DNA from 3 places in the Paenarthrobacter sp. MSM-2-10-13 genome. Region 3 is predicted to be linked to each of the others. Evidence: riboswitches for the same ligand, from Rfam matches in the RefSeq annotation. Region 3 holds a riboswitch; each other region holds the start of a gene.

Region 1 (7,005 bases), on a different contig from region 3:
AGGAGCGGATGGCGGTTTCATGGGCGTGCCACTCGTCCTGGTCCAACCCGGCCAGCACCTGGGTGGCACGGGCGAGGGTTGCGGCACCCAGAACATTCGGCGAGCCGCCCTCGTGTCGCGCAGGGCCTGCCGCCCAGCTAACGGAGTCCAATCGGGCTTCACGGACCGCGCCGCCACCGGCCAGGTGCGGAGTGCCGGCGTCGAGCCAGTCGGGACGGCCCACCACAACGCCGGCACCGAAGGGGGCGTAGAGCTTGTGTCCGGAGAAGACCACGTAGTCCACGTCTGCCTCGGTGATGTTGATCCGACGGTGCGGTGCGAGTTGGGCGGCATCCACCACAATCCGTGCACCGTACTGGTGGGCCAGGGAAGCAAGCTCTGCGATGGGTAGGATCTCACCGGTGACGTTGGAGGCTCCGGTCACCGCAAGCAGGCTGACACCGCCTTGAGCCAGCTCCCCGCGGAGTTTGTCCAGGGTCTCGGCCAAGGTTGGTGCCGCTACGACGCTGCGGTGCGGGACACCCTGCCACGGAAGCAGGTTGGCGTGGTGTTCGATATCCAGGTACAGGACCTCACCTGCGGGCTTGCCGTCAATCAGCGGAAGGCAGCCGGCCAGCAGGTTCAAGGAGTCCGTGGTGTTCCGGGTGAAGATGACAGAATCATCTGCCCGCCCGCCAACGAATTCGCGGACGATGTTCCGTGAATTTTCGTACACCGAGGTGCTGATCTGGGAGGCGTAGCCCGCGCCGCGGTGGACACTCGCATAGTAGGGAAGGACTTCGTTGAGGTACGCCGAGACGATGGTCAACGCCGGAGCCGATGCCCCGTAGTCGAGGTTTGCGTAGCGAACGTGTCCGCCCTGAATCAGGGGCGCTTGCAACTCGGCGCCGGTAACAGCTGCCAGCGGCCGTGCAGCGGCGGCTGTCTCTGCTGTGGTTTCTGCGGCGAAGGACGGAATGATGTTTGAGTCGAACGTGACAGTGCTCATAGGACCTCACTCAAGAGGGACCCCCCACAGGGAATCCGCGCTTGCCGCATCCGTTCCGGACCGGCCGGGTCGTCACCCGGGGCACCCCACCGCGAATGGAGGGTTGCCGGCCAGCAAACCGGGGTTTAGCGCTGGCACTCGTGACCTGTAAAAAGGCTAAAGCACGTCCGGGGGCCCTTCCAAAGCCGCTGCCGATTGTTAAGCCCTTTATTACGTCGGAGTCAAAATGCGCGTTTTGTCGAATAAAAAACGGCGGAGACCCCCAAAAGGGGGCTGCCGCCGTCGAATATTCCGTTCCTGCTGGTTTGCAGGAGGACTAGAAAAGATCGTCCAAGCCGGGGTTGAGCCGCTTGAGGACTTCTGAGTGAAGGATCGAGTTGGTGGCCAGCGCATTGCCGCCGAAGGGACCGTCTTCGCCTTCCAGGGAGGTGAAACGGCCACCGGCCTCAGTGACGATGGGGACGAGTGCTGCCATGTCATAAAGGTTCAGCTCAGGCTCGCAGGCGATGTCCACTGCGCCCTCGGCCACGAGACAGTACGACCAGAAGTCACCATAGGCGCGCGTGCGCCAAACATCTTCGGTGAGGTCCAGGAATTCGTCAAGATTGCCGCGTTCCTTCCAGCCCGAGAGGCTGGAGTAGGACATGGAGGCGTCCGCCAAACTGGAGACGTTGGAAACTTTGAGGCGCGTGGCCGAGGCGAGGGACCGGCCCATGTAGGCGCCCATGTCCTTGGCGGCCCACCAGCGTTTCCCCAATGCCGGGGCGCTCACAACGCCCACCACAGGTTCGCCGTCGTCCACGAGGGCAATCAACGTTGCCCACACCGGAACACCCCGGACGAAGTTCTTGGTTCCGTCGATGGGGTCGATGATCCAACGGCGCGAGCCGTGGCCGCTGCTGCCGAACTCCTCGCCCAGGACCGCATCACGTGGGCGCGAGCGGGACAGCTGGCCGCGGATAGCTTCCTCAGCGGCCTTGTCAGCATCAGTGACCGGCGTGAGGTCGGGCTTGGTTTCGATCTTGAGGTCCAGTGCCTTGAAGCGATCCATGGTCTGGGCGTCGACTGAATCAGCGAGGACGTGGGCCAGGCGCAGGTCATCGTTGTACGTGGAAACGGGATGGGTCATGCCACCAAACTATCCTGAATCGTTCGCCTCATTGGGGACGTGAAGCCGGTAACGATCAGTTGACGGTGCCCAGTTCCTTGGTCTCTTTCGCCTCGAGTCTTGGGTCTGCACCCAACAGGCGGCGCAGGGAGGCCAACCGTGCTACTCCTGATGGTCCTGCGTGGCCATCGTTCACCCATGCATCCAGCCCGCAATTGGTGGCGGTTGCACTGTGCTTGCAGCCGCGGTCGCAGGTTTCCGTGCCGGGCTCAAGGTCCGGGAACGAATGGAGGATCCGGTCCGGGTCCACATGAGCCAGGCCGAAGGAACGGATGCCGGGCGTATCGATAATCCAGCTGCCGGACGGGGCGTCGTCCAGCTTCAGCGCCAAGGCCGAGGATGAGGTGTGCCGGCCACGGCCCGTCACCGCATTGACGCCGCCCGTGGCGCGCTCCGCCCCTGTCAGTGCGTTAACCATGGTGGATTTGCCGACACCCGAGTGGCCCAGCATGACGGTGACTTTGCCACCTAGATGTGAGCGGAGCTGGGATACGGCGTCCTTGTCCAGCCGGGCTGAGAGTCCATCATCCGAGCGGGCATCAATGCCGCCGGCCTCGGAGTCAGCGGTACGGCTGATGATCACGGGAAAGTCCAAGCTCAGGTAATTGGCAAGGAGCTCCGCCGGATCCTTGACGTCCGCCTTGGTGATCAGCAGCAACGGCTCGATGCCGGCGTCGTATGCCGCAACCAGGGCACGATCAATAAACCCGGTGCGTGGTTCCGGGTTGGCCGCCGCAACAACCACAACAAGCTGATCGGCGTTGGCTACAACTACCCGTTCTATGGGGTCGGTATCGTCAGCGCTGCGGCGAAGAAGTGTCTTCCGCTCTTCCACCCGGACAAGCCGCGCCAAAGTGTCGGGGGACCCGGAGACGTCACCTACCAGCGCGACGAAGTCCCCTGGGACAACGGGATTTCGCCGCAGCTCACGGGCGCGGGCTGCAATCACGATCCGCTCGTTGGCGGAATCTTCGCCAACAATTGCCCGGTAGCGCCCGCGGTCCACAGTGATGATCCTGCCTATCACGGCGTCATCGTGGCTGGGGCGGTCCTTGGTGCGCGGCCTGGATCCTTTTTTGCTGGGACGGATCCGGACGTCGGATTCGTCCCAGGAACGTGCGTCACGGCCCATGGTCAGTTACTGGCCTCATCAAGATCGTCGCTGTCATCTGTTTGCTGCAACATGGCCGCCCACATCTGTGGGAATTCCGGCATGGTTTTTGACGTCGTGGCGATGTCTTCGACTTGTACGCCTTCGACAGCGAGCCCGAGGATCGCGCCGGCAGTAGCCATGCGGTGGTCGGCGTAGCTGTGGACGACGCCTCCATGAAGGGCAGCCGGGCGGATCACCAAGCCATCGGCGGTTTCCTCAGCATCGCCTCCGAGGCCATTGATCTCGGCAACCAGCGCGGCAAGCCGGTCGGTTTCGTGTCCCCGGAGGTGGGCGATGCCGGTCAACCGTGAGGGCCCGTTGGCCAGGGCGCACAATGCGGCGACCGTGGGCGCCAGTTCGCTGGTTTCGTCGAAGTCGGCACCTTTGATCTCGGCCGCGCCGGTCACTGTCAGCGTTCCGTCGTCAAACGTTACTTCTGCACCCATGGCAGCCAGGATGCTCCGCCATTGATCGCCTACCTGCGTGGTGCCGGCAGGCCAATTGGGAATGCGGACGGTGCCACGTGTGGCCAGCGCCGCGGCGAGGAAGGGTCCGGCGTTGGAGAGGTCCTGTTCAATCCGTTGGTCAAAGGCCCGGATGGGGCCGGGCGAGACACGCCAGTGGTTGGGTACGGAGTCGTCCACCGTGACACCCACGCTGCGGAGGACCTCCACCGTCATGGTGATGTGGTCCAAGCTGGGAACGGGTTTGCCCACGTGTTCCAGATGCAGGCCCTCAACGAACCGGGCACCCACCAGCAACAACGCGGAAACGAACTGCGAGGAAGCGCTGGCATCAATCACCAGGTGGCCGCCCCGAACTTCGCCGGTACCGTCCACAGCGAAGGGAAGGGACGACGGCGTCCTGCCGCCATCTGCTGCCACCGGGACTCCGAGGGCGATCAGGGCTTCGATGATGGTCCCCATGGGCCGCTTGCGGGCGTGGGGGTCGCCGTCGAAGACTGTGACGCCGTGACGCAGCGCAGCCAACGGGGGAACGAACCGCATAACGGTTCCTGCGAGCCCGCAGTCGATTGCCGTCTCAGCTCCGGGTGCAGCCGGATCCAACGGAGTAATTTCCAGGTCCGGACCGAAGTGGCCGTCGCCGGGTACCTCCTTGACGGTGGCACCCAGATGCTGGAGAGCTTGGATCATCAGTGCGGAGTCGCGCGAGTGAAGGGGAGCCCTCAACCGTGAGGGACCATCCGCCAAAGCCGCCAACACCAGGAACCGATTTGTTAGCGACTTTGAACCTGGGACCGTCACCGTTGCGTCCACTGGCCCCTTGGCGTGAGGCGCCGGCCACAAGGGCAGCGTGGTGGCGGCTTTTGCTGATTCGGTGTTAGCGGAGGTGGTGCCGGTCATGCTTCCTTATGCTCCAACTGCGTTGTCTACGGCCTTGCGAACTGCTTTGTCTGCGCGCTTGATTTGCTTGCCTGTCACTTTTTTGGCATCGGCCGCCAAGTGTTCTGCCCGCCATGCAATGCTCGGACGGCCGTCGGTATCAACTGCGGCAAGAAGCACGCCGCCCGTGAGGGAAATGTTCTTCAGCAACTGCGCCTTGCGGGCGCTCCGGCCTTCCTTGGTGCTGATGTCGGCCGAACGCCACTCGACATAGGTGTTCAGCGCCGAAGTGATAGCGAGAACCGTGGCGGCAAAGCGTGATAGTTTCCCGAGCCCGAGCAAAGCGCCGGCGCCCAACTGTGCACCGCCGAGGACGCGCGCGAGTGTCTTTTCGTCAGCTTTGAAGGGCAGCGATTCGGAGGCGCGACGAAGGACGGGAGAGAGTTGCTTCGCAGTGTCGTCCGCGTTCCTGAGCTTGTCCAGCCCTGCGACGACGAAGCTGGACGCGAGCATGGGACGTGCGAGAAAACGGATAACAGACATGTCTTGCCTCCTGATGGCTTGCCACATTAGTTCGGTGAATGTTGTGTTCAAGGGGTGCAGTCTGATCTAGTCTTGCACTTTTGCGGAATATTTACCCGGCAGCCACCGTTGTGAACCACAGGTGCGGCGGAGACCGGACTGAGGCATGGTGTGTGCCGCCTGTTGAACGGAGTGGGTTTTTTGACTTTGGTTAAGGACCGGGTGGTGCTGCCGGAGCCTGGATATGGAATGCAGCCGGAATCGCGGCAGCTGACAGTAGACTTGGCAACGATGAGCACCACTGAACCGGCCGCAGCGGCCAAGTACCAGGCAGCCGGCGCGGATGATGACGCGACGGCGGCAAACGACGTCGATCCTGCTTCGGAAACCCCGGAACAGCGGCGGGCACGCTTTGAGCGTGACGCCATGCAGTACGTGGACCAGTTGTATTCGGCAGCCATGCGTATGGCGCGCAACCCCTCCGATGCCGAAGATCTGGTCCAAGAGGCCTACACCAAGGCGTTTTCGGCGTTCCATCAGTACAAGCCGGGAACTAATCTCAAAGCCTGGCTGTACCGGATCCTCACCAACACTTACATCAACCTTTATCGGAAGCGCCAGCGTGAGCCGCTGCAGTCCAACTCGGACACGATCGAGGATTGGCAGTTGGCCAAGGCGGAGTCGCACACTTCGGCAGGCTTACGGTCGGCAGAGACCGAAGCACTGGATCACCTCCCTGACTCCGACGTGAAGAACGCTTTGCAGTCGATTCCTGAGGAATTCCGCCTTGCGGTCTACTTCGCGGACGTTGAGGGCTACGCATACAAACAAATTTCAGAGATTATGAATACCCCGATCGGCACGGTCATGTCACGGTTGCACCGCGGCAGGAAGATGCTGCGGGATATGTTGGCGGACTACGCCGCCGAACGGGGCTTCAGGGCCCAAACCGAAGATCAGGCCGCGGCCGGAAGCAACAATCAGGAGAAAGAGAAATGAGCGACTGCCAGGGATTGGGCGATTGCGACGATACGCGAATGCAACGGATCTACGAGTACCTCGACGGCGCATTGACCCGCGAGGATCTCACTGAGATCAAGCAGCACTTGGATACCTGCGAGGAGTGCGCCGAGCAGTATGACCTTGAGTGCCTCATCCGCACCATGGTTAAGCGGTCATGCACTGAATCCGCCCCGGAGAACCTGAAAAACTCCATACTGGACCGCATCCACGCCATCAAGCCAGTGGACGCCTGATCCCGGCCGGATGCTGAAGAGCCTCATTCTTTTACAGGATTGACCTTAACGTCGAAGGCCCCGGAAACCGCATGGTTTCCGGGGCCTTCGCTTTTAAGCCTGTGACGCTAAGCCGGTGGCTTAGGTGTTGGGACGCTTGCCGTGGTTCGCGCCGCCGCGCTTACGGTCACGACGCTTACGTGCACGCTTGCTCATAGCTGGCCTCCTTCAAGGATTGATACTCAATAAAGCTGCCCTCCAGTTTCGCACATCCGGGTGCTGCGCCGCGAACCGGCAGAATTTGAGCTGCTTGGTGGCCGCCGGCGTCGTCAATGGTGCAGCGTGTTCCTGATCGATATGCGGGCCTGGTCCAATACGGTGCGCACAGTTTCGAGCGTCAGGGGAGTCAGGGACTGCGAGGCGCCGTATTGGCGTAACTCGACGCGGATGTCATCCCTGAAGGACTGAACCAATAATTCCGCTTCCTTGAGCATGCGTTGACTTTCGGGAGTATGCCCCATCGTCCTGCTCCGCAAATGGGCCGAAGAAGCGCTGGTTCGTGCAGCTTCAGCAGTGGCCGCAAGATCTGCCCGCAG
Region 2 (7,005 bases), on a different contig from region 3:
TGAGCATGCGCAGCCGCTCGGCGTTGTTGGGGGTGATGTAAACGCGTGAGACTGGAGAGATTCCTACGAACCACACCACCGTGCCGGCAACGATGACCGCTCCGGCACGGCGATAGGGATGGTTCTCGCTCATGGCAGCAAGGTTAGACCTGTTTGAGGGCCTTCTCCAGATCCAGGATGAGGTCGTTTACATCTTCAAGCCCTACGGACAGGCGGACAACACCATCCGAAAGCCCGATCGCCGCCCGCCCCTCCGGTCCCATGGCCCGGTGGGTGGTGGTGGCAGGGTGGGTGATGAGGGATTTGGAGTCGCCCAGGTTGTTGGAGATGTCAATGACGGAGAGACCGTCGAGCAAGGCGAAGGCAGCCTCTTTGGCTGATCGTCCGGCCGAAGGAGATAGCTCAAAGGTCAGGACGGTGCCGCCCGCCTTCATCTGCTTCGCCGCAAGTTCGTACTGCGGGTGAGACTTTAACAGCGGGTACTTAACCCAGCTGATGGCGGGTTGCTGCTCGAGCCACTCTGCGATCTTCAACGCGGATGCCGAGCTGTGGTTTACACGCAGTCCGATGGTCTCCAAGCCCTTGGTTAGCACCCAGGCGTTGAACGCGGATAGTGAAGGGCCGGTGTGCCGCATGAGTTGCTTGACCGGGCCGTCGATGAATTCTTTGGTGCCCAGGATCGCGCCGCCAAGGACGCGTCCCTGGCCGTCGATGTGCTTGGTGCCGGAGTAAACAATGACGTCCGCTCCCAGCTCACCGCAGCGTTGTAGCAGGGGCGTGGCAAAGACGTTGTCCACCACCACGGTGGCCCCGGCAGCATGCGCCAGTTCGCTGACCGCAGCGATGTCCACGATCTCCTGCATGGGGTTGGACGGAGATTCGAAGAAGACCGCGGTAGTGGGCTCGGAGAGGGCTTCGCGCCACTGCTCCAAGTCCGGGCCGTCTACGAAGACCGTGTGAACGCCCCACCGTGGCAGGATCTCATTGAGGATCACAAAGCAGGAACCGAACAGGGAACGGGCGGCAACCACGCGGTCACCGGCAGCCAGCAGGGCACCCAAGGCAGTGAAGACCGCGGACATACCTGACGCAGTCGCAAAGCAGGCTTCGGTTCCTTCGAGCAGGCGCAGCCGCTCCTGGAACGTTGCAACGGAAGGGTTGCCGTAGCGGGAGTATACGAAACGTTCGTCCTCACCGGTGAAGGCGCGCTCGGCGGCAGCAGCGGATTCGTAGACGAAACCGGAGTTCAGAAAAACGGGCTCGGACGTTTCCTGGAAGTTGGTACGGTCAAGGCCACCGCGAACAGCCTGGGTATCAGGGCTCCAACCGGCGGCATCGGGATTAAAAGTCACTTACTCAGTCCCCAGATTCGTCGGCAGGCCACGGTTCTTCCAACCGTTGACGGTGCGCTCACCATAGCGGTCCGGTTCACCTTCAAAGCCCTCCAAGACGTTGTAGGCAGTGAAACCGGCTTGCGTGGCGGCGATGGCTGCGGAGATGGAGCGCTGACCGGAGCGGCACAGGAACACCAACTCAACGCCGTGGTCCTCGGGTGCCTGCTGACGCAAGTCCTCGATGAAGCGGGAGTTGGGGATGCCGCCGGCGAGGTTCCACTGGATGAAAAGGGGATCGTTTTCCGTGGCTTTGGTGTCGGGGATACCGATGTGGGCCCACTCGCCCTCGGTGCGGACGTCCACCAGGATGGCACCTTCTTCGAGTTTGGCCCACGCATCCTGCGGGGTCAGGTCACCTGCGTAGCTCATGCGTGTCCCTCGAATGCTGCTTCGTCGTCGTCGCTCTCAAGCTGGTCAACGGCACTGGCAACGGCGGCATCGGCATTGGCGATCGCGGCGGGCAGCACCACTGCTTGGGCAACAATGACGTCCGTGCCGTTGAACGTGGCAGCCGGGCTGCCATGGAGCACATAGCCCTCGGCGAGGGCGGTGTGGATCCGCTCGCAGAAATCACGGGTGTCCGGGCCAGTAATCAGGCGATAGGAAAGTTTTTCTTCAGTGGGTTCAGGCATAGCTGGTGCTCCTCAGTCACGCTTGCAGTTCGAGTTGTCGATACGCCGAGTAGTCACCTGAGGCACCCCGCCGGAGAGAGGGTTGCCGACCAGCAAGTCAGGGCTTCGCGCTGGTACTCATTACTCAAGAAAAACGTAACATCCACGGGCCTTGGGCTGCACTTGCGGGCTGGTGTCCGGCCGTCATGTTGCGTAATCGGCGGTGCTTCCCTTATGCGTTTTTCAGTGCGCGCACGGCTGCGCCCACAGTGGGGAAGAAGTGCTCGGGCGTAAAACGGGCTGCAGTGCCCAAGCGGAGTAGTTTGTCTTTGACAGGCCCCTTCAGTTCGGCGAACACTAAATCCACGCCTTTGCGGGCCAGCCATTCGTCCAATGTGACCAGGTCATCCAGCGCCGTAGTGTCGATCCCGGTGATGGGCTCCGCGGCGAGGATGACATGGGTAACCGGGTCCGCGGTCTCCTCCGGGGCTTCGTCCAGTTGCTCCCGGACAAAGGCAGTCAGGACCTGCCCATTACCGAAGAACAGGGGCGCATCAAAGCGGAGGATGAGGAGTCCGGGGATGCGCTCACCTTCGGGGTGCCGCTCCAGATCGTGATAGCCAGGGAGCCCTTCTTCGGCGCCGAGTTCTGTCCGGTACGGATCCCAGGCCCGCCGAACAAAGTCCAGAAGTGCCAAGGCTATGGCTACGACGATTCCCTGCAGTACCCCAACGGTGAGAACGCCCAGGAACGCAGCCAGCATGACCACGGATTCGCTTCGGCTCAGGCTGAAGAGCCGCCTAACACCGGCGGGGTCGGCCAAGGCAATTGCCGCAGCGATGACGACGGCCGCCAGGGTGGCCGAAGGCAGGTACCCGGTCACTCCGGGAGCCAGCAGCATGAAAGCCAGAACCAGCCCCGCACCAACCACCCCGGTCATCTGGGATTTGGCACCAGCATCCACGGCCACCGGGGTCCTGGATGCACTGCCGGAGATGGGGAATCCGCCCAACAACCCTGTGGCTGCGTTGGCTGCCCCCAACGCCGCCATCTCCCGGTTGCCCGAGACTCTCTTTCCTTCCTTCGCTGCCAATGTCTGGGACAGGACGCCAGTGTCCGCGAAAGCCATGAGGGCAATACCGGCCGCAGCGGGAAGCAGCATCAGAGCGTCAGCCCAGCCAATGCCGCCGAGCGCGGGCATCGGCAGCCCCTGCGGCAAAACCCCGGTGACCTTGACGTCGTCGTTCAGGCCCCAAACAGCCGTTGCAATGCAGGAGCCGACCACCGCCAGCAGGACGCCAGGTACCTTCCACTTCAGCAGCCGCGGGATCCAAATGAGGGCCAGGGAACCGACGCCTAGCAGCAGCGCGGTGACATTGACCCCGCCGCCCAGCAACCCGGTGGTGACCTTCGCGAGCTTTTGCCAGATGTCGCCGTCGGCCTCTATCCCCAGGAACGCCGGAAGCTGCGATAACGCCACCAGCAAGGCGATTCCGTTCAGGTATCCGAGCCTAATGGGTTTGGACAGCAGCCCGGTGATGGCACCGAGATTCAGTGCGGAGCCCGCGAGCATGATCACCCCGATCAACACAGCCAACAGCCCGGCGAGTGCCACCGATCTCTCACTACTGCCGGCCGCAAGCGGAACAATAGCTGCGGCAATCATGGGGGCAAGGGATGAATCGGGTCCCAGGACCAAAATGCGCGAAGGCCCCACCACGGCGTAAACCAGCAACGGAATCACCGTGGCGTAGAGCCCTGTGACGGGTGGCAAACCGGCCGCCTGCGCGTAGGCCATGCCCGCAGGCACCAGCAGGGCAAAGAGCGCAGCACCCGCCACGGCGTCGTGCCGCAGCCATTCACGTTTGTACCCCTTGAGTGCCCAGACGCCCCAAAGGCGGTCCTTGGCGGAAGTGCGGGTGGCTGAACTCATACAGCGATCATTCCGGACGCATGGTGTTTGCGGAACAAGGCGAACGCCGTATGTGGAAATCCATACCGTCATGGGCGGGGCCCAAATGTGACGTCCCGGGAGCATAATTGACCCAGTACGACCCCCTGTAACTTCGCATGAAATCAGGTCGCGGTGAACGGACAAAGCAGTTCTACACTCAAGCCCATGCTGCACTTTGGATGGTTCGTGGGCCACGGTTTCGGTGTCCAGGGTTGGGGGACTCCCGGCTATGGCCTGGGCTACGACTGGAAGAAGCCCGCCCTCTATCAGGAGGCCGTCCGTGCGTTTGAGCGATCCGGCTTGGACCTGTTCATCATTGAAGATTCCCTCACCGTTCCGGACACCTATGGGGGTACGGCCGAGGTTTCCTTGGCCCACGCCTCGTTTGCACCTAAGCACGATCCCCTTGCCTTGGTCCCGTACCTTCTCTCCGTCACGGAGCACCTAGGAATCGTGCCCACGGTCAGCGCTTCCTTCTACCCGCCCTTCACCGCCGCCAGGCTCCTGGCCACGCTGCAACACTTTTCAGAAGGACAGCTCGGCTGGAACGTCGTCACCTCCGGCAGCGACCTCGCCGCACAGAACTATGGGCTGGACCAGCAGATTGAACACGATCTCCGCTATGAGAAAGCGGAGGAGTTCGTGGACGTCGTCAGGCGCCTTTGGCGGAGTTGGGAACCTGGGGCCGTGCTTGAGGATGTTGAAGCCGGGGTGTTCGCGGACCATAACAAAGTGCACCCCATCAACCACCAAGGAGACTTTTTCAAGGTCAGAGGCCCGTTGAACACGGCGCCCCTGCCTGAGGAACCTGTGTTGGTTCAGGCTGGTGCCTCGCCCCGGGGCAAGGCATTCGCAGGCGGCCATGCCGACGTCGCCATTGCCCTCGCTCGTGGGGTTGACGGGATGAAGTCCTACCGTGACTCGATCCGCGCGGAAGCTGCGAAGGCCGGCCGAAATCCCGACGACGTCAAGGTACTTTTCGTCCTGAAGCCCACCGTTGTTGGTTCTACAGCCGAGGCACAGGAGCTGCGGGCGCAGCGGCGTGAACTCACCCAGAGAGACATCGACAGCCAGCTCAACTCGATCTCCTACCTCTCCGTCATCGACTTCAAGCAGTTCGACCTCGACGCTCCGTTGCCCGAGCTGAGCACCAACAGTAACCAAGGCACACTGGAACACTTCGCCAAGGCTGCCCCTCCAGGTTCCACCCTTCGCCAGATCCTCCAGGCACGCAGCGGCGGAGCAGGCGACTCGATCATCGGCACGGTTGGCGAAATCGCTGACTACCTGGAGGAAACAGGCTCCGCCGTGGAGGGCGATGGGTTCCTGTTCTCCGGCTTCGTGGACCCGGTAACAGTGCACAGCGTGCTGGACAAGCTGACGCCGGAACTGAGGCGTCGCGGGCTGTTGAGGAAGAGTTACGGCAACGGCGGGTTTCGGCAAAACCTCCTGGACTTCTAATGGTGCCGGGGAAGCCGCAGACACTGGTGATCGGATCGTCTCCGGTGCTAGTTGCGGACGTGGCCCGGGCGGCGGCAGACCCGAGGTTCCATGTGAAACTCAACCAAGATGCGTTGTCTTTGCTCGGCCGCTCGCGGGAAATCGTGGAGTATACCGCCGCCTCCGGCGAACGGGTCTACGGACTGAATACCTTGCTCGGTTCCGGCCGGGATACCGCTGTGGAGGAGAAGTCGCTCCTTTCGTACCAGATCCAGGTGGTCAGGTATCACAACAGCGGGGTTGGCTCATATCTGGACCGCGCTGCATCCAGATCCGTGATCCTGGCCCGGCTCATCGGTTTCAGCAGAGGCGGTTCCGGCGTACGCCCTGGAACCGCCGAGTTCTATGCCGAAATGCTCAACCGCGGGGTCTTTCCCGCCATCCCGCGTGAGGGCTCGGTGGGTTCATCGGACCTGACCCAGCTTGCCGCCGTCGCCGCCGTTGCCATCGGAGAAGGTGAAGCGTTCAACGCGGACGGCGCACTGGTCCCCGGCGCCAAAGCGCTTGCCGACGCCGGTCTCCAACCCCTTGTCCTCGCCCCGGGGGAGGCCCTCGCCTTGGTAAGTGCCAACGCGTATTCGGTGGGTGTTGGAACCCTCGCATTGCTGCGGCTGCAGCAGCTGGCCGAGCTGGCCGACGTCGCGCTTTCCCTCTCGCTGGAGACGATCGCAAGGTACGACGGCGGCGGGAACCTCAGCCCCTTTTCGCCGGCGATCCAGGCGGCCAAGGCGGTGGACGGGCAGCGGGACTCTGCTGCTGCTGTGCGTCGCCTGCTGAGCGGTGGGTGGCTGGAGGATGTTCGGCCGGAGGTGTCGGTGCAGGACGCGTTGTCGTTCCGGGCCGCACCGCAGACGCACGGAGCCTTTCGAACCCTCGCGGCGCAGCTCGATGCTGCCCTGGACGTGGAGCTGAACGGCCGTGGCGATAATCCGCTGGTCGATGTCGAATCCGGGCGCATGATCTCCGGCGGAAACTTCCAGCCGATGCAGCTGGCCCTCGCCTTCGAGGGTTTGCGGCTGGCCTTGGCGCACGTAGGGATTTCCTGTGAGCGGCGCATCGCAAAGTTGTATCCGCCGCAACGGGCCATCAGGGCGCGCCATTTGCAGGCTGCAGCATCCGGGGAAGGCCTGGCCCAAGAGGAACTTCCCGGGTTGCTCTGGTACTCGGCGGCGGGACTGCTGGCCGAGCTCAAGGCCCTGGCCGCTCCGGCGACGCTCGGCGCACCAACCCTCTCGGCCGACGTCGAAGACCATTCAACGCTTGCCCCGCTCGCGTTGCAGCAACTGGAAAAATCGTTGGACGCAGCGGAGAAGCTCTTGGTGATCGAAGCGCTGACGGCGTCGTACCTGCTGCTCGAAGCGGGAGCCGCGCAACCGCTCGGGAAGGGGACCGGCGCCGTCGTGGGTCGCTTGGCTGACGTACTGGCCCGCCGGCCATCGGCGCCCGACTTGGTGGAACTGGCGCGGACCGAGCTGCGGGACCTCGTTGACCAGGAACTTTCTGAGGAAGGGGAGAAGACCTGGTGAGTACAGAGATTCGCAAACAT
Region 3 (7,005 bases):
CCCTGGATATTGCGTTCATTGGCGTCAACGGCGTGGACCCGGATCTCGGCCCCACCATTACGGACGAAGGCGAAGCCATGGTCAACACCGTGATGGCACGCAGGGCAACAGAATCCTACGTGGTGGCCGACTCCTCAAAAGTGGGCCGCCGTTCCTTCGCCGCCATGGCGGGCTACGATTTCAGGCACCTCATCACGGACTCCGGCATCAGCGCCGAAAACAAAGCGGCGTTTGAAGCCAAGGGAACGGAAGTCATCGTCGCGCCAGCCAGCTGATATTTGGCCGCAAGGAGAAGCTAGAAGCGCATCCTGGGTGCATGCAGGACCGAGTCGTCTATCTCCCTGGGCACCCACTGGCTGAACGGTATATCCAGGCTGTACTGGTCGTCGTCGTTCTTTATCAAGGTACGTAACTCGGCGTTGTCCGGGTTGTTGAGCGATTCGAAGTATTCCACGGTCCAGTGGAACCATCGCATGCAGAACAGGCGCATGGTCAGCCCGTGAGTCACCAGGAGCGTGTTGGGGGCGTACGTAGGCTTCTGCCAGTGCCGGTACAGCGTCTCCATGAAGGATGAAACCCGGTCGTACACATCCGAGCCGGATTCGCCCTCGCGGAACCGGTAGAAGAAGTGGCCGTAGAGGTTGCGCAGTTCCTTTTGGTCCTCGATCTCCCCGGCGATTTGAAAGTTTGCCCAGTCCTGCTCGCGAAGCCTGGGTTCCTCTATGACCCTCTCCACCAGGGAGCCGAGGTTCAGGGCTTCAAGGGTCTGATAGGCACGCAGGTAGGGGGAGACGTAGACGCAGACCTGCTCACCATCGAGCTTTCGGCGCAAATGTTCCCCGGCAATCCTCGCCTGCTCCACGCCTAAGTCCGTCAGTGGGATGCGGTAGTCCGGCACACGATTGTAGATGGAGGTGTCGGCATTAGCGGCAGACTGTCCATGCCGGATCATGAAGATTCTCTCGGGGGCGCCCATCCCACCAAGCATAGGGTGGCTGCCGTGCCAGGTCCGGCAAGGTGCGCTGTTCCCGGCAAAGTGGCAGGGAGTAAGGGCAAGATAGGAACATGTTCCTTGCTTCCCGCCGACGGCTGCGAGCCGAAGTACTTATTGTGCTGGGTTTGTCCCTGGGCCAGTCGGCCGTTTACTCCGTAGTGCAGCTGCTGGACAAAATGTCCCGGGCACCGTTGGCAGACGCCACATCAACGCTGAACCGATCCCAGAGCACGCGCGAGTACTTTGACCTCACGTACCAACTCCTGGACATCGTGTTCGCTCTGGTGCCGGTGGCCTTGGTGTTCTACTTCCTGTCCACCCACGCACCCGGACACAAGGACGGCGGCGGTGGCTCAGCCTTCGCACGGCTCGGCTTCAACTTTGCCCGCCCCGGCAAGGACCTTCTTCAGGGTCTTGGCCTGGCGGCTGTGATTGGGATCCCCTCGCTTGGCCTGTACGCCGCCGGCCGCGCCCTGGGCATCACCACGGCGATTGTGCCCAGCGGCCTGGACGCCTATTGGTGGACGGTGCCAGTGCTGATCCTCTCGGCCATGCGCCACGCGATCGTGGAAGAAGTGATCGTGGTGGGCTACCTCATGGACCGTTTTGGCAAGTTCGGCTGGAGCATGCCGGTAGCCATTGTGGTCAGTGCCCTCCTGCGGGGGAGCTACCACCTGTACCAGGGTTTTGGGCCCTTCATCGGCAACGTGGTCATGGGTTTGGTGTTCGCGTGGATCTATACCAAGACCAAGCGGGTCATGCCCTTGGTGATTGCCCACGCATTGCTGGACATCGTAGCGTTCGTAGGTTTCAGCCTGTTCGGCAAGGCTATAGGCCTCGGTTAGAGCGCACGTTAAAGGTATTCGGCCGCCATCGCTGGGTGACGTCATTGGCACCCGCTGATGGCGGCCGAAGTTTGGAAGGAACTGCTTTAGATGGTGACGGCTCCGGTAGCGGTTTCGAAAGTGACAGCCAGGATGCCGGGGGTGCCGTGCGGTGCCATCCACTGGACTGCGACATCCTCAAGCGGCTTTTCCACCGGTTCGCCCAACCACTCGGTGACGCGTTCAGCCGAGCCCGCAATGGTGAGGCTGGACATCTTGACGTCGCTCTCGTAAATCCTGGACGGGTGAAGTGAGGGGTCGCCCTCCCACTTGAGCAGGTACGGCACCTGGGGATCGGCGATCAAGCCGAGGATACCAATCTGCTGCCACACCAATTCGCGGCCGTCAGGGAACTTGCGGTTGCCCGGAACGGCGGAGCGGCCAAGGCGGTCCTCGAACGGGGCGAGGTCATCAACGGCGACGCACCAGCCCATCCAACCTCCACCGGCAGCCGACCGTGCACGGACGGCTTGGCCAAAGGGTGCTTTGTCGGAAGCAGGGTGGTCCAGGACCTCCACAACTTCCAGGTATTTGTTATCCGCGAGGGGAATGATCATGTTCCGGGTACCGAAGCGCGGGTGCACTCCGCCCCGGACAGCGTCCACTCCCAATGCCGCGGAAATTCGTTCGGTAGTGGCCAAAAGGCCATCTCGTTCACAGGCGTAAGAGACGTGATCCATGCGCATGGCTTCATCTTGGCACTTTGTGATCAGTGTCTCAGCTAAGTCAAGCCTAACTAAGGTGGGATGTATGTAACTTTCGCTATGGGCGTCATGCGAGGACGCTAAGAGACCGAAAGATTCCATCGGCGTCATAAAGCTGTTCTGACTTCCGGACAGTTCCTAGACTGGCCCCAGTTCAGCTGCACCACACTGCTTGCCAAACCCATGCGTCACGAACAGGAGAACTCCATGCCCCAAGGATGGTCTTTCGAAACCCGCCAAATCCACGCAGGCCAGGAGCCGGACTCAGCCACCGGAGCGCGCTCGCTTCCCATCTACCAGACCACGTCCTTCGTATTCCCCAGTGCCGAGAGTGCCGCCAACCGCTTCGCCCTGGCGGAGCTCGCACCCATCTACACCCGGATCGGCAACCCGACGCAGGATGCCGTGGAGCAGCGGATCGCGAGCCTGGAAGGTGGCCTGGGAGCACTCCTGCTTAGCTCAGGACAAGCCGCGGAGACGTTCGCCATCCTGAACATCGCTGAGGCCGGCGACCACATCGTGGCGAGCCCCAGCCTGTACGGCGGCACCTACAACTTGCTTGCACACACTCTGAAGAAATTCGGCATCTCCGTCACCTTCGTGGAGGACCCGGACAACCTGGAGCAGTGGCGTGACGCCGTCCAGCCGAACACCAAGCTGTTCTTCGGCGAGGTTGTCTCCAACCCGCGGCAGGACGTGCTGGACATCGAAGGCATCGCACGCGTCGCCCACGAGGCCGGCGTGCCCCTGATCGTGGACAACACCCTGTCAACGCCGTACCTCATTCGTCCCATCGAGTGGGGCGCCGACATTGTGGTCCACTCGGCAACCAAGTATCTGGGCGGTCACGGTTCCGCAATTGCCGGTGTGATTGTTGACTCCGGCAACTTCGACTTCGGCAAGGACCCGGAACGCTTCCCCGGCTTCAACACCCCGGACCCCAGCTACAACGGGCTGGTTTACGCCAGGGACCTCGGCAAGGACGGTGCGCTGGGTGCCAACCTCTCCTACATCCTCAAGGCCCGCGTCCAGTTGCTTCGTGATCTCGGCTCGGCCGTGTCTCCGTTCAACGCCTTCCTCATTGCCCAGGGGTTGGAGACCTTGAGCCTGCGCGTGGAGCGTCACGTAGCGAACGCCACCAAGGTGGCTGAGTGGCTTGAAAGCCACGACGACGTCGAATCGGTCGCCTACGCGGGCCTGCCATCCAGCCCGTGGTATGACCGTGGCCGGAAGTACGGACCCAAGGGGACGGGGGCAATCGTTGCCTTCAACATCAAGGGTGGCGTGGAAGCGGGCAAGCGTTTTGTGGATGGTCTGGAACTGCACTCGCACGTTGCCAACATCGGTGACGTCCGCTCGCTGGTCATCCACCCGGCGTCGACGACGCACAGTCAGCTGACCGCGGAGCAGCAGCTTGTTGCCGGCGTCAACCCGGGCCTGGTGCGCTTGTCCGTCGGTATCGAGCACGTAGATGACATCATCGCGGACCTCGAAGCCGGATTCCGGGCTGCCAAGGGCGCCTGACGCCCACGGCTCAACGCACCAGACCGACTGCCGCCCGCGCCGACGAAAATTCGCCGGGCGGCAGTGGCGGGTGCTCGTAGGCGAACGAAGTGACCTTTAACCGTCACACTGTTGTCACATTCTTCGCCAGAACCCCCCTGTGTTTCCTAGACTCTTCGTATTAGGTCATGAGTGCCAGCACACAGCCCCGGCTTGCTGGCCGGCAACCCTCCTCCGCGGTGGGGTGCCCCGGGTGAAGACCTGGCCTGTTCGCACGCAAGGCGACGGGCAAGCGCGAGGTTAAGGTGTCAAAGGAATGACCATTACTGCTACAGCCCTTCCAAAATCCGGAGAAGAAGACGGAACCGTCAAGTACGCCGGCATAGGCCCACTGGAACTTGAAGCCGGCGGATTCCTCCCCGACGTCGTACTCGCCTATGAGACCTGGGGGCAGCTGAACGCGGATGCCTCCAACGCGGTGCTCATCCAGCACGCACTCACCGGCAGTACGCACGTAGCCCGCGGAGCCACGGACGAGGAAGGATGGTGGGAGCAACTCGTTGGTCCGGGTGCCACCATCGACACCAACAAGTTCTTTGTCATCTCCATCAACATCGTGGGCGGCTGTTACGGCAGCACCGGTCCATCATCCGAAGCCCCGGATGGACGCCCGTGGGGCTCGCGATTCCCGCTGGTCACCCTGCGCGACAGCACAGAGGCAGAGTCGCGCCTCGCCGATACCCTGGGAATCGACGCCTGGCACGCCGTATTGGGCGGATCCATGGGCGGCGCACGCGCCCTTGAGTGGGCTGTGACATACCCCCATCGGGTCAAACGCTGCGCAGTCATCGCAGTAGGCGCCTACAGCACGGCCGAGCAGATTGCTTTTGCCCAAGCACAAACCCTGGCCATCAGGCAGGACCCGAATTTCAACAACGGCGACTACTACGGTGGCCCCGCGCCTGAGCACGGTTTGGCTTTGGCCCGGCGCATCGCCCACATCACCTACCGCTCGGCACTGGAGCTGGACGTCCGCTTTGGCCGGCAAGCCCAGCACCAGGAGACTCCGCTCGCCGCCGCAGCATTGGGCGAGCGGGGTCGGTATCAGGTGGAAAGCTACCTGGACCACCAAGGAACCAAACTGGTCCGCCGCTTTGACGCCAACAGCTACATCGCCATCACCGAGGCACTGATGTCCCACGACGTCACCAGGGGGCGCGGATCGTTGGAAGCGGCGCTTTCGGGTGCCACGGCGGATTTCTTCGTGGCGGCAGTGGACAGTGACAGGCTCTACTTCCCGGCCCAGTCCCGGGAACTGGCCGCTGCGCTCCCTGGCGAGGTGCCGGTCCACGTCATTGAAGCGCCGATTGGCCATGATGGCTTCCTCACCGAAATCGGCCAGCTCTCAGCCCAGCTCCGCGAAGCGTTTTTCGCCTAAACGCTGGTGTGCTGACCCTGCTTAAACGGCAAGGAACGTCCGATGCCAGGCAGTTCAGCCATTCATGATCTCGCCGCGCTGCCGCATGTAATCCTCCATGGCGATCTCGCCGTTGCTGAATTTTGTATCCAACTCGGCCAGCTTGCGAGCCCGGTATCCTTGCGGCTCGGACCCGCTCGTCGAGGCGAACGGGGTGGGGGAGGACGGGTTCGACGGCGGCACGGACTGCGGCGCGTCATCCACGGGGCGGATGACGGTGGGCTCGGACGGGTAGCCCGGGTAGCCCGGGTAGCCCGGCGAAGCGTACCTTTGCCCAGGGTAACTCTGTCCCGGGTAATCCTGCTGCTGGTAATTCTGCGGCGGATACCCCGGTCCCGGCAGGTTCTGCGGCGGGTACCCCGGGCCGCGGAAGGTGTCGTTCTGGATCCGGCGCGCCCGGGAGCGGTTGTACATGCGGATTCCGAGGGGAATCAGCCACGAGCAGACGATGATCCAGAAGATCAGATTGTTCACAGTGCAGGCCTCCTAGGTCTCACCCCAGCTTAGTCCTGTGCCCTTGGGCCGTTCCCGCCACGTCACACCAGCGTCACGTCCATGCCCAGGAACCGGCCATAGCGATCCACCTCGGTCTGCAGGGCGGCCTGCTCCTGCGCAGTGGCAGGTCGGTTCATTCGCACGTCCAGCTCGCAGACTCCGCCGGAGAATCCGTGACGCCACCATCCGGCCAACCGGCCATCCAGCAGGACCACGTGCATGGGTCCGTTGTCCTCTGGGAAGTATGGCGCCGTTCCGCCCAGGAAGTGCCGGGACTGCGAGTAGCCCATCACGTACTCGTCGTAGCACTGGATAAGGTCAATGCGCGGGAGCGCAGGGTCCGCAGTCGTCCAGGGATGGTCCCCGCTGGCGAGGGTGTCTACTTCCTCCGCAGCCAGATAATACTCAAGTCCATCGAGCAGAAGGGCGCCCAAGCTGCCGGGAGAGATGTCCTGGGCCACCTGGACTCCACGCTTCACGTCCTCCATGGTCAGCCTGGACCACACCGCACAGTCCTTCACGGTTGCGGGGCCCCGGCTGCTGAAGTATCGCAGCGCCAATTGCCCAAGTGCCTGTTCACGATCCTCCCCGGCCAACGGTGAGGTTAGGAACCCGGGAACGCGTTCCTCGAACAGGGCGTACGTCTGTTTCAGGGCACCGCCTGCGGATCGGACGGGGGACCCGCTGACCAGGACGCGGCTGATTTCGGCATGCATGAGGTGGTAGATGAAGCCCAGGCCCTTGCTGGGGAAACCCGCCCCTCCCAGGACCCGGGCCAGTTCCTCGCGTGTCTTGTGGGCCCCGTCCGCCACCGCAGCAGCCAGGATCTGGCCGCTCCTTGCAGCAGCGTCTTCATCGATTCCTGTTTGGCGATACATGCCTTTGTTGCCCTGGTGGAGGCGATCTGCGGACAATCCCATCAACCAGCCGAGGTCGTCCCGGTGCACA

The links. A riboswitch is a leader RNA that binds a small molecule or an ion and turns the genes downstream of it on or off. The one in region 3 is predicted to bind S-adenosylmethionine.
Region 1: linked by a shared signal. The riboswitch ahead of HAV21_RS02255 (aminotransferase class V-fold PLP-dependent enzyme) and the one ahead of HAV21_RS21190 (homoserine O-acetyltransferase) in region 3 are both predicted to bind S-adenosylmethionine.
Region 2: linked by a shared signal. The riboswitch ahead of HAV21_RS14470 (DUF1737 domain-containing protein) and the one ahead of HAV21_RS21190 (homoserine O-acetyltransferase) in region 3 are both predicted to bind S-adenosylmethionine.

Annotation. Positions count from the first base shown of each region.
Region 1 covers NZ_JAAOXO010000001.1:479,301-486,305, forward strand. The annotation lists gene HAV21_RS02255 (aminotransferase class V-fold PLP-dependent enzyme) at 1-988, opposite strand, end outside; SAM riboswitch class IV at 1,021-1,134, opposite strand; gene hisN (histidinol-phosphatase) at 1,305-2,117, opposite strand; gene HAV21_RS02265 (ribosome small subunit-dependent GTPase A) at 2,173-3,288, opposite strand; gene aroA (3-phosphoshikimate 1-carboxyvinyltransferase) at 3,291-4,673, opposite strand; gene HAV21_RS02275 (DoxX family membrane protein) at 4,680-5,195, opposite strand; gene HAV21_RS02280 (sigma-70 family RNA polymerase sigma factor) at 5,376-6,173, shown strand; gene rsrA (mycothiol system anti-sigma-R factor) at 6,170-6,430, shown strand; gene HAV21_RS02290 (PadR family transcriptional regulator) at 6,739-7,005, opposite strand, start outside.
Region 2 covers NZ_JAAOXO010000007.1:97,325-104,329, forward strand. The annotation lists gene HAV21_RS14455 (hypothetical protein) at 1-133, opposite strand, end outside; gene HAV21_RS14460 (O-succinylhomoserine sulfhydrylase) at 144-1,352, opposite strand; gene HAV21_RS14465 (rhodanese-like domain-containing protein) at 1,353-1,763, opposite strand; gene HAV21_RS14470 (DUF1737 domain-containing protein) at 1,760-2,026, opposite strand; SAM riboswitch class IV at 2,040-2,151, opposite strand; gene HAV21_RS14475 (SulP family inorganic anion transporter) at 2,238-3,938, opposite strand; gene HAV21_RS14480 (NtaA/DmoA family FMN-dependent monooxygenase) at 4,092-5,420, shown strand; gene HAV21_RS14485 (aromatic amino acid ammonia-lyase) at 5,420-6,985, shown strand; gene HAV21_RS14490 (cysteine synthase family protein) at 6,979-7,005, shown strand, end outside.
Region 3 covers NZ_JAAOXO010000016.1:67,621-74,625, forward strand. The annotation lists gene HAV21_RS21165 (DeoR/GlpR family DNA-binding transcription regulator) at 1-275, shown strand, start outside; gene HAV21_RS21170 (histidine phosphatase family protein) at 296-976, opposite strand; gene HAV21_RS21175 (type II CAAX endopeptidase family protein) at 1,066-1,839, shown strand; gene HAV21_RS21180 (VOC family protein) at 1,926-2,564, opposite strand; gene HAV21_RS21185 (bifunctional o-acetylhomoserine/o-acetylserine sulfhydrylase) at 2,766-4,106, shown strand; SAM riboswitch class IV at 4,270-4,386, shown strand; gene HAV21_RS21190 (homoserine O-acetyltransferase) at 4,402-5,523, shown strand; gene HAV21_RS21195 (hypothetical protein) at 5,578-6,036, opposite strand; gene HAV21_RS21200 (winged helix DNA-binding domain-containing protein) at 6,099-7,005, opposite strand, start outside.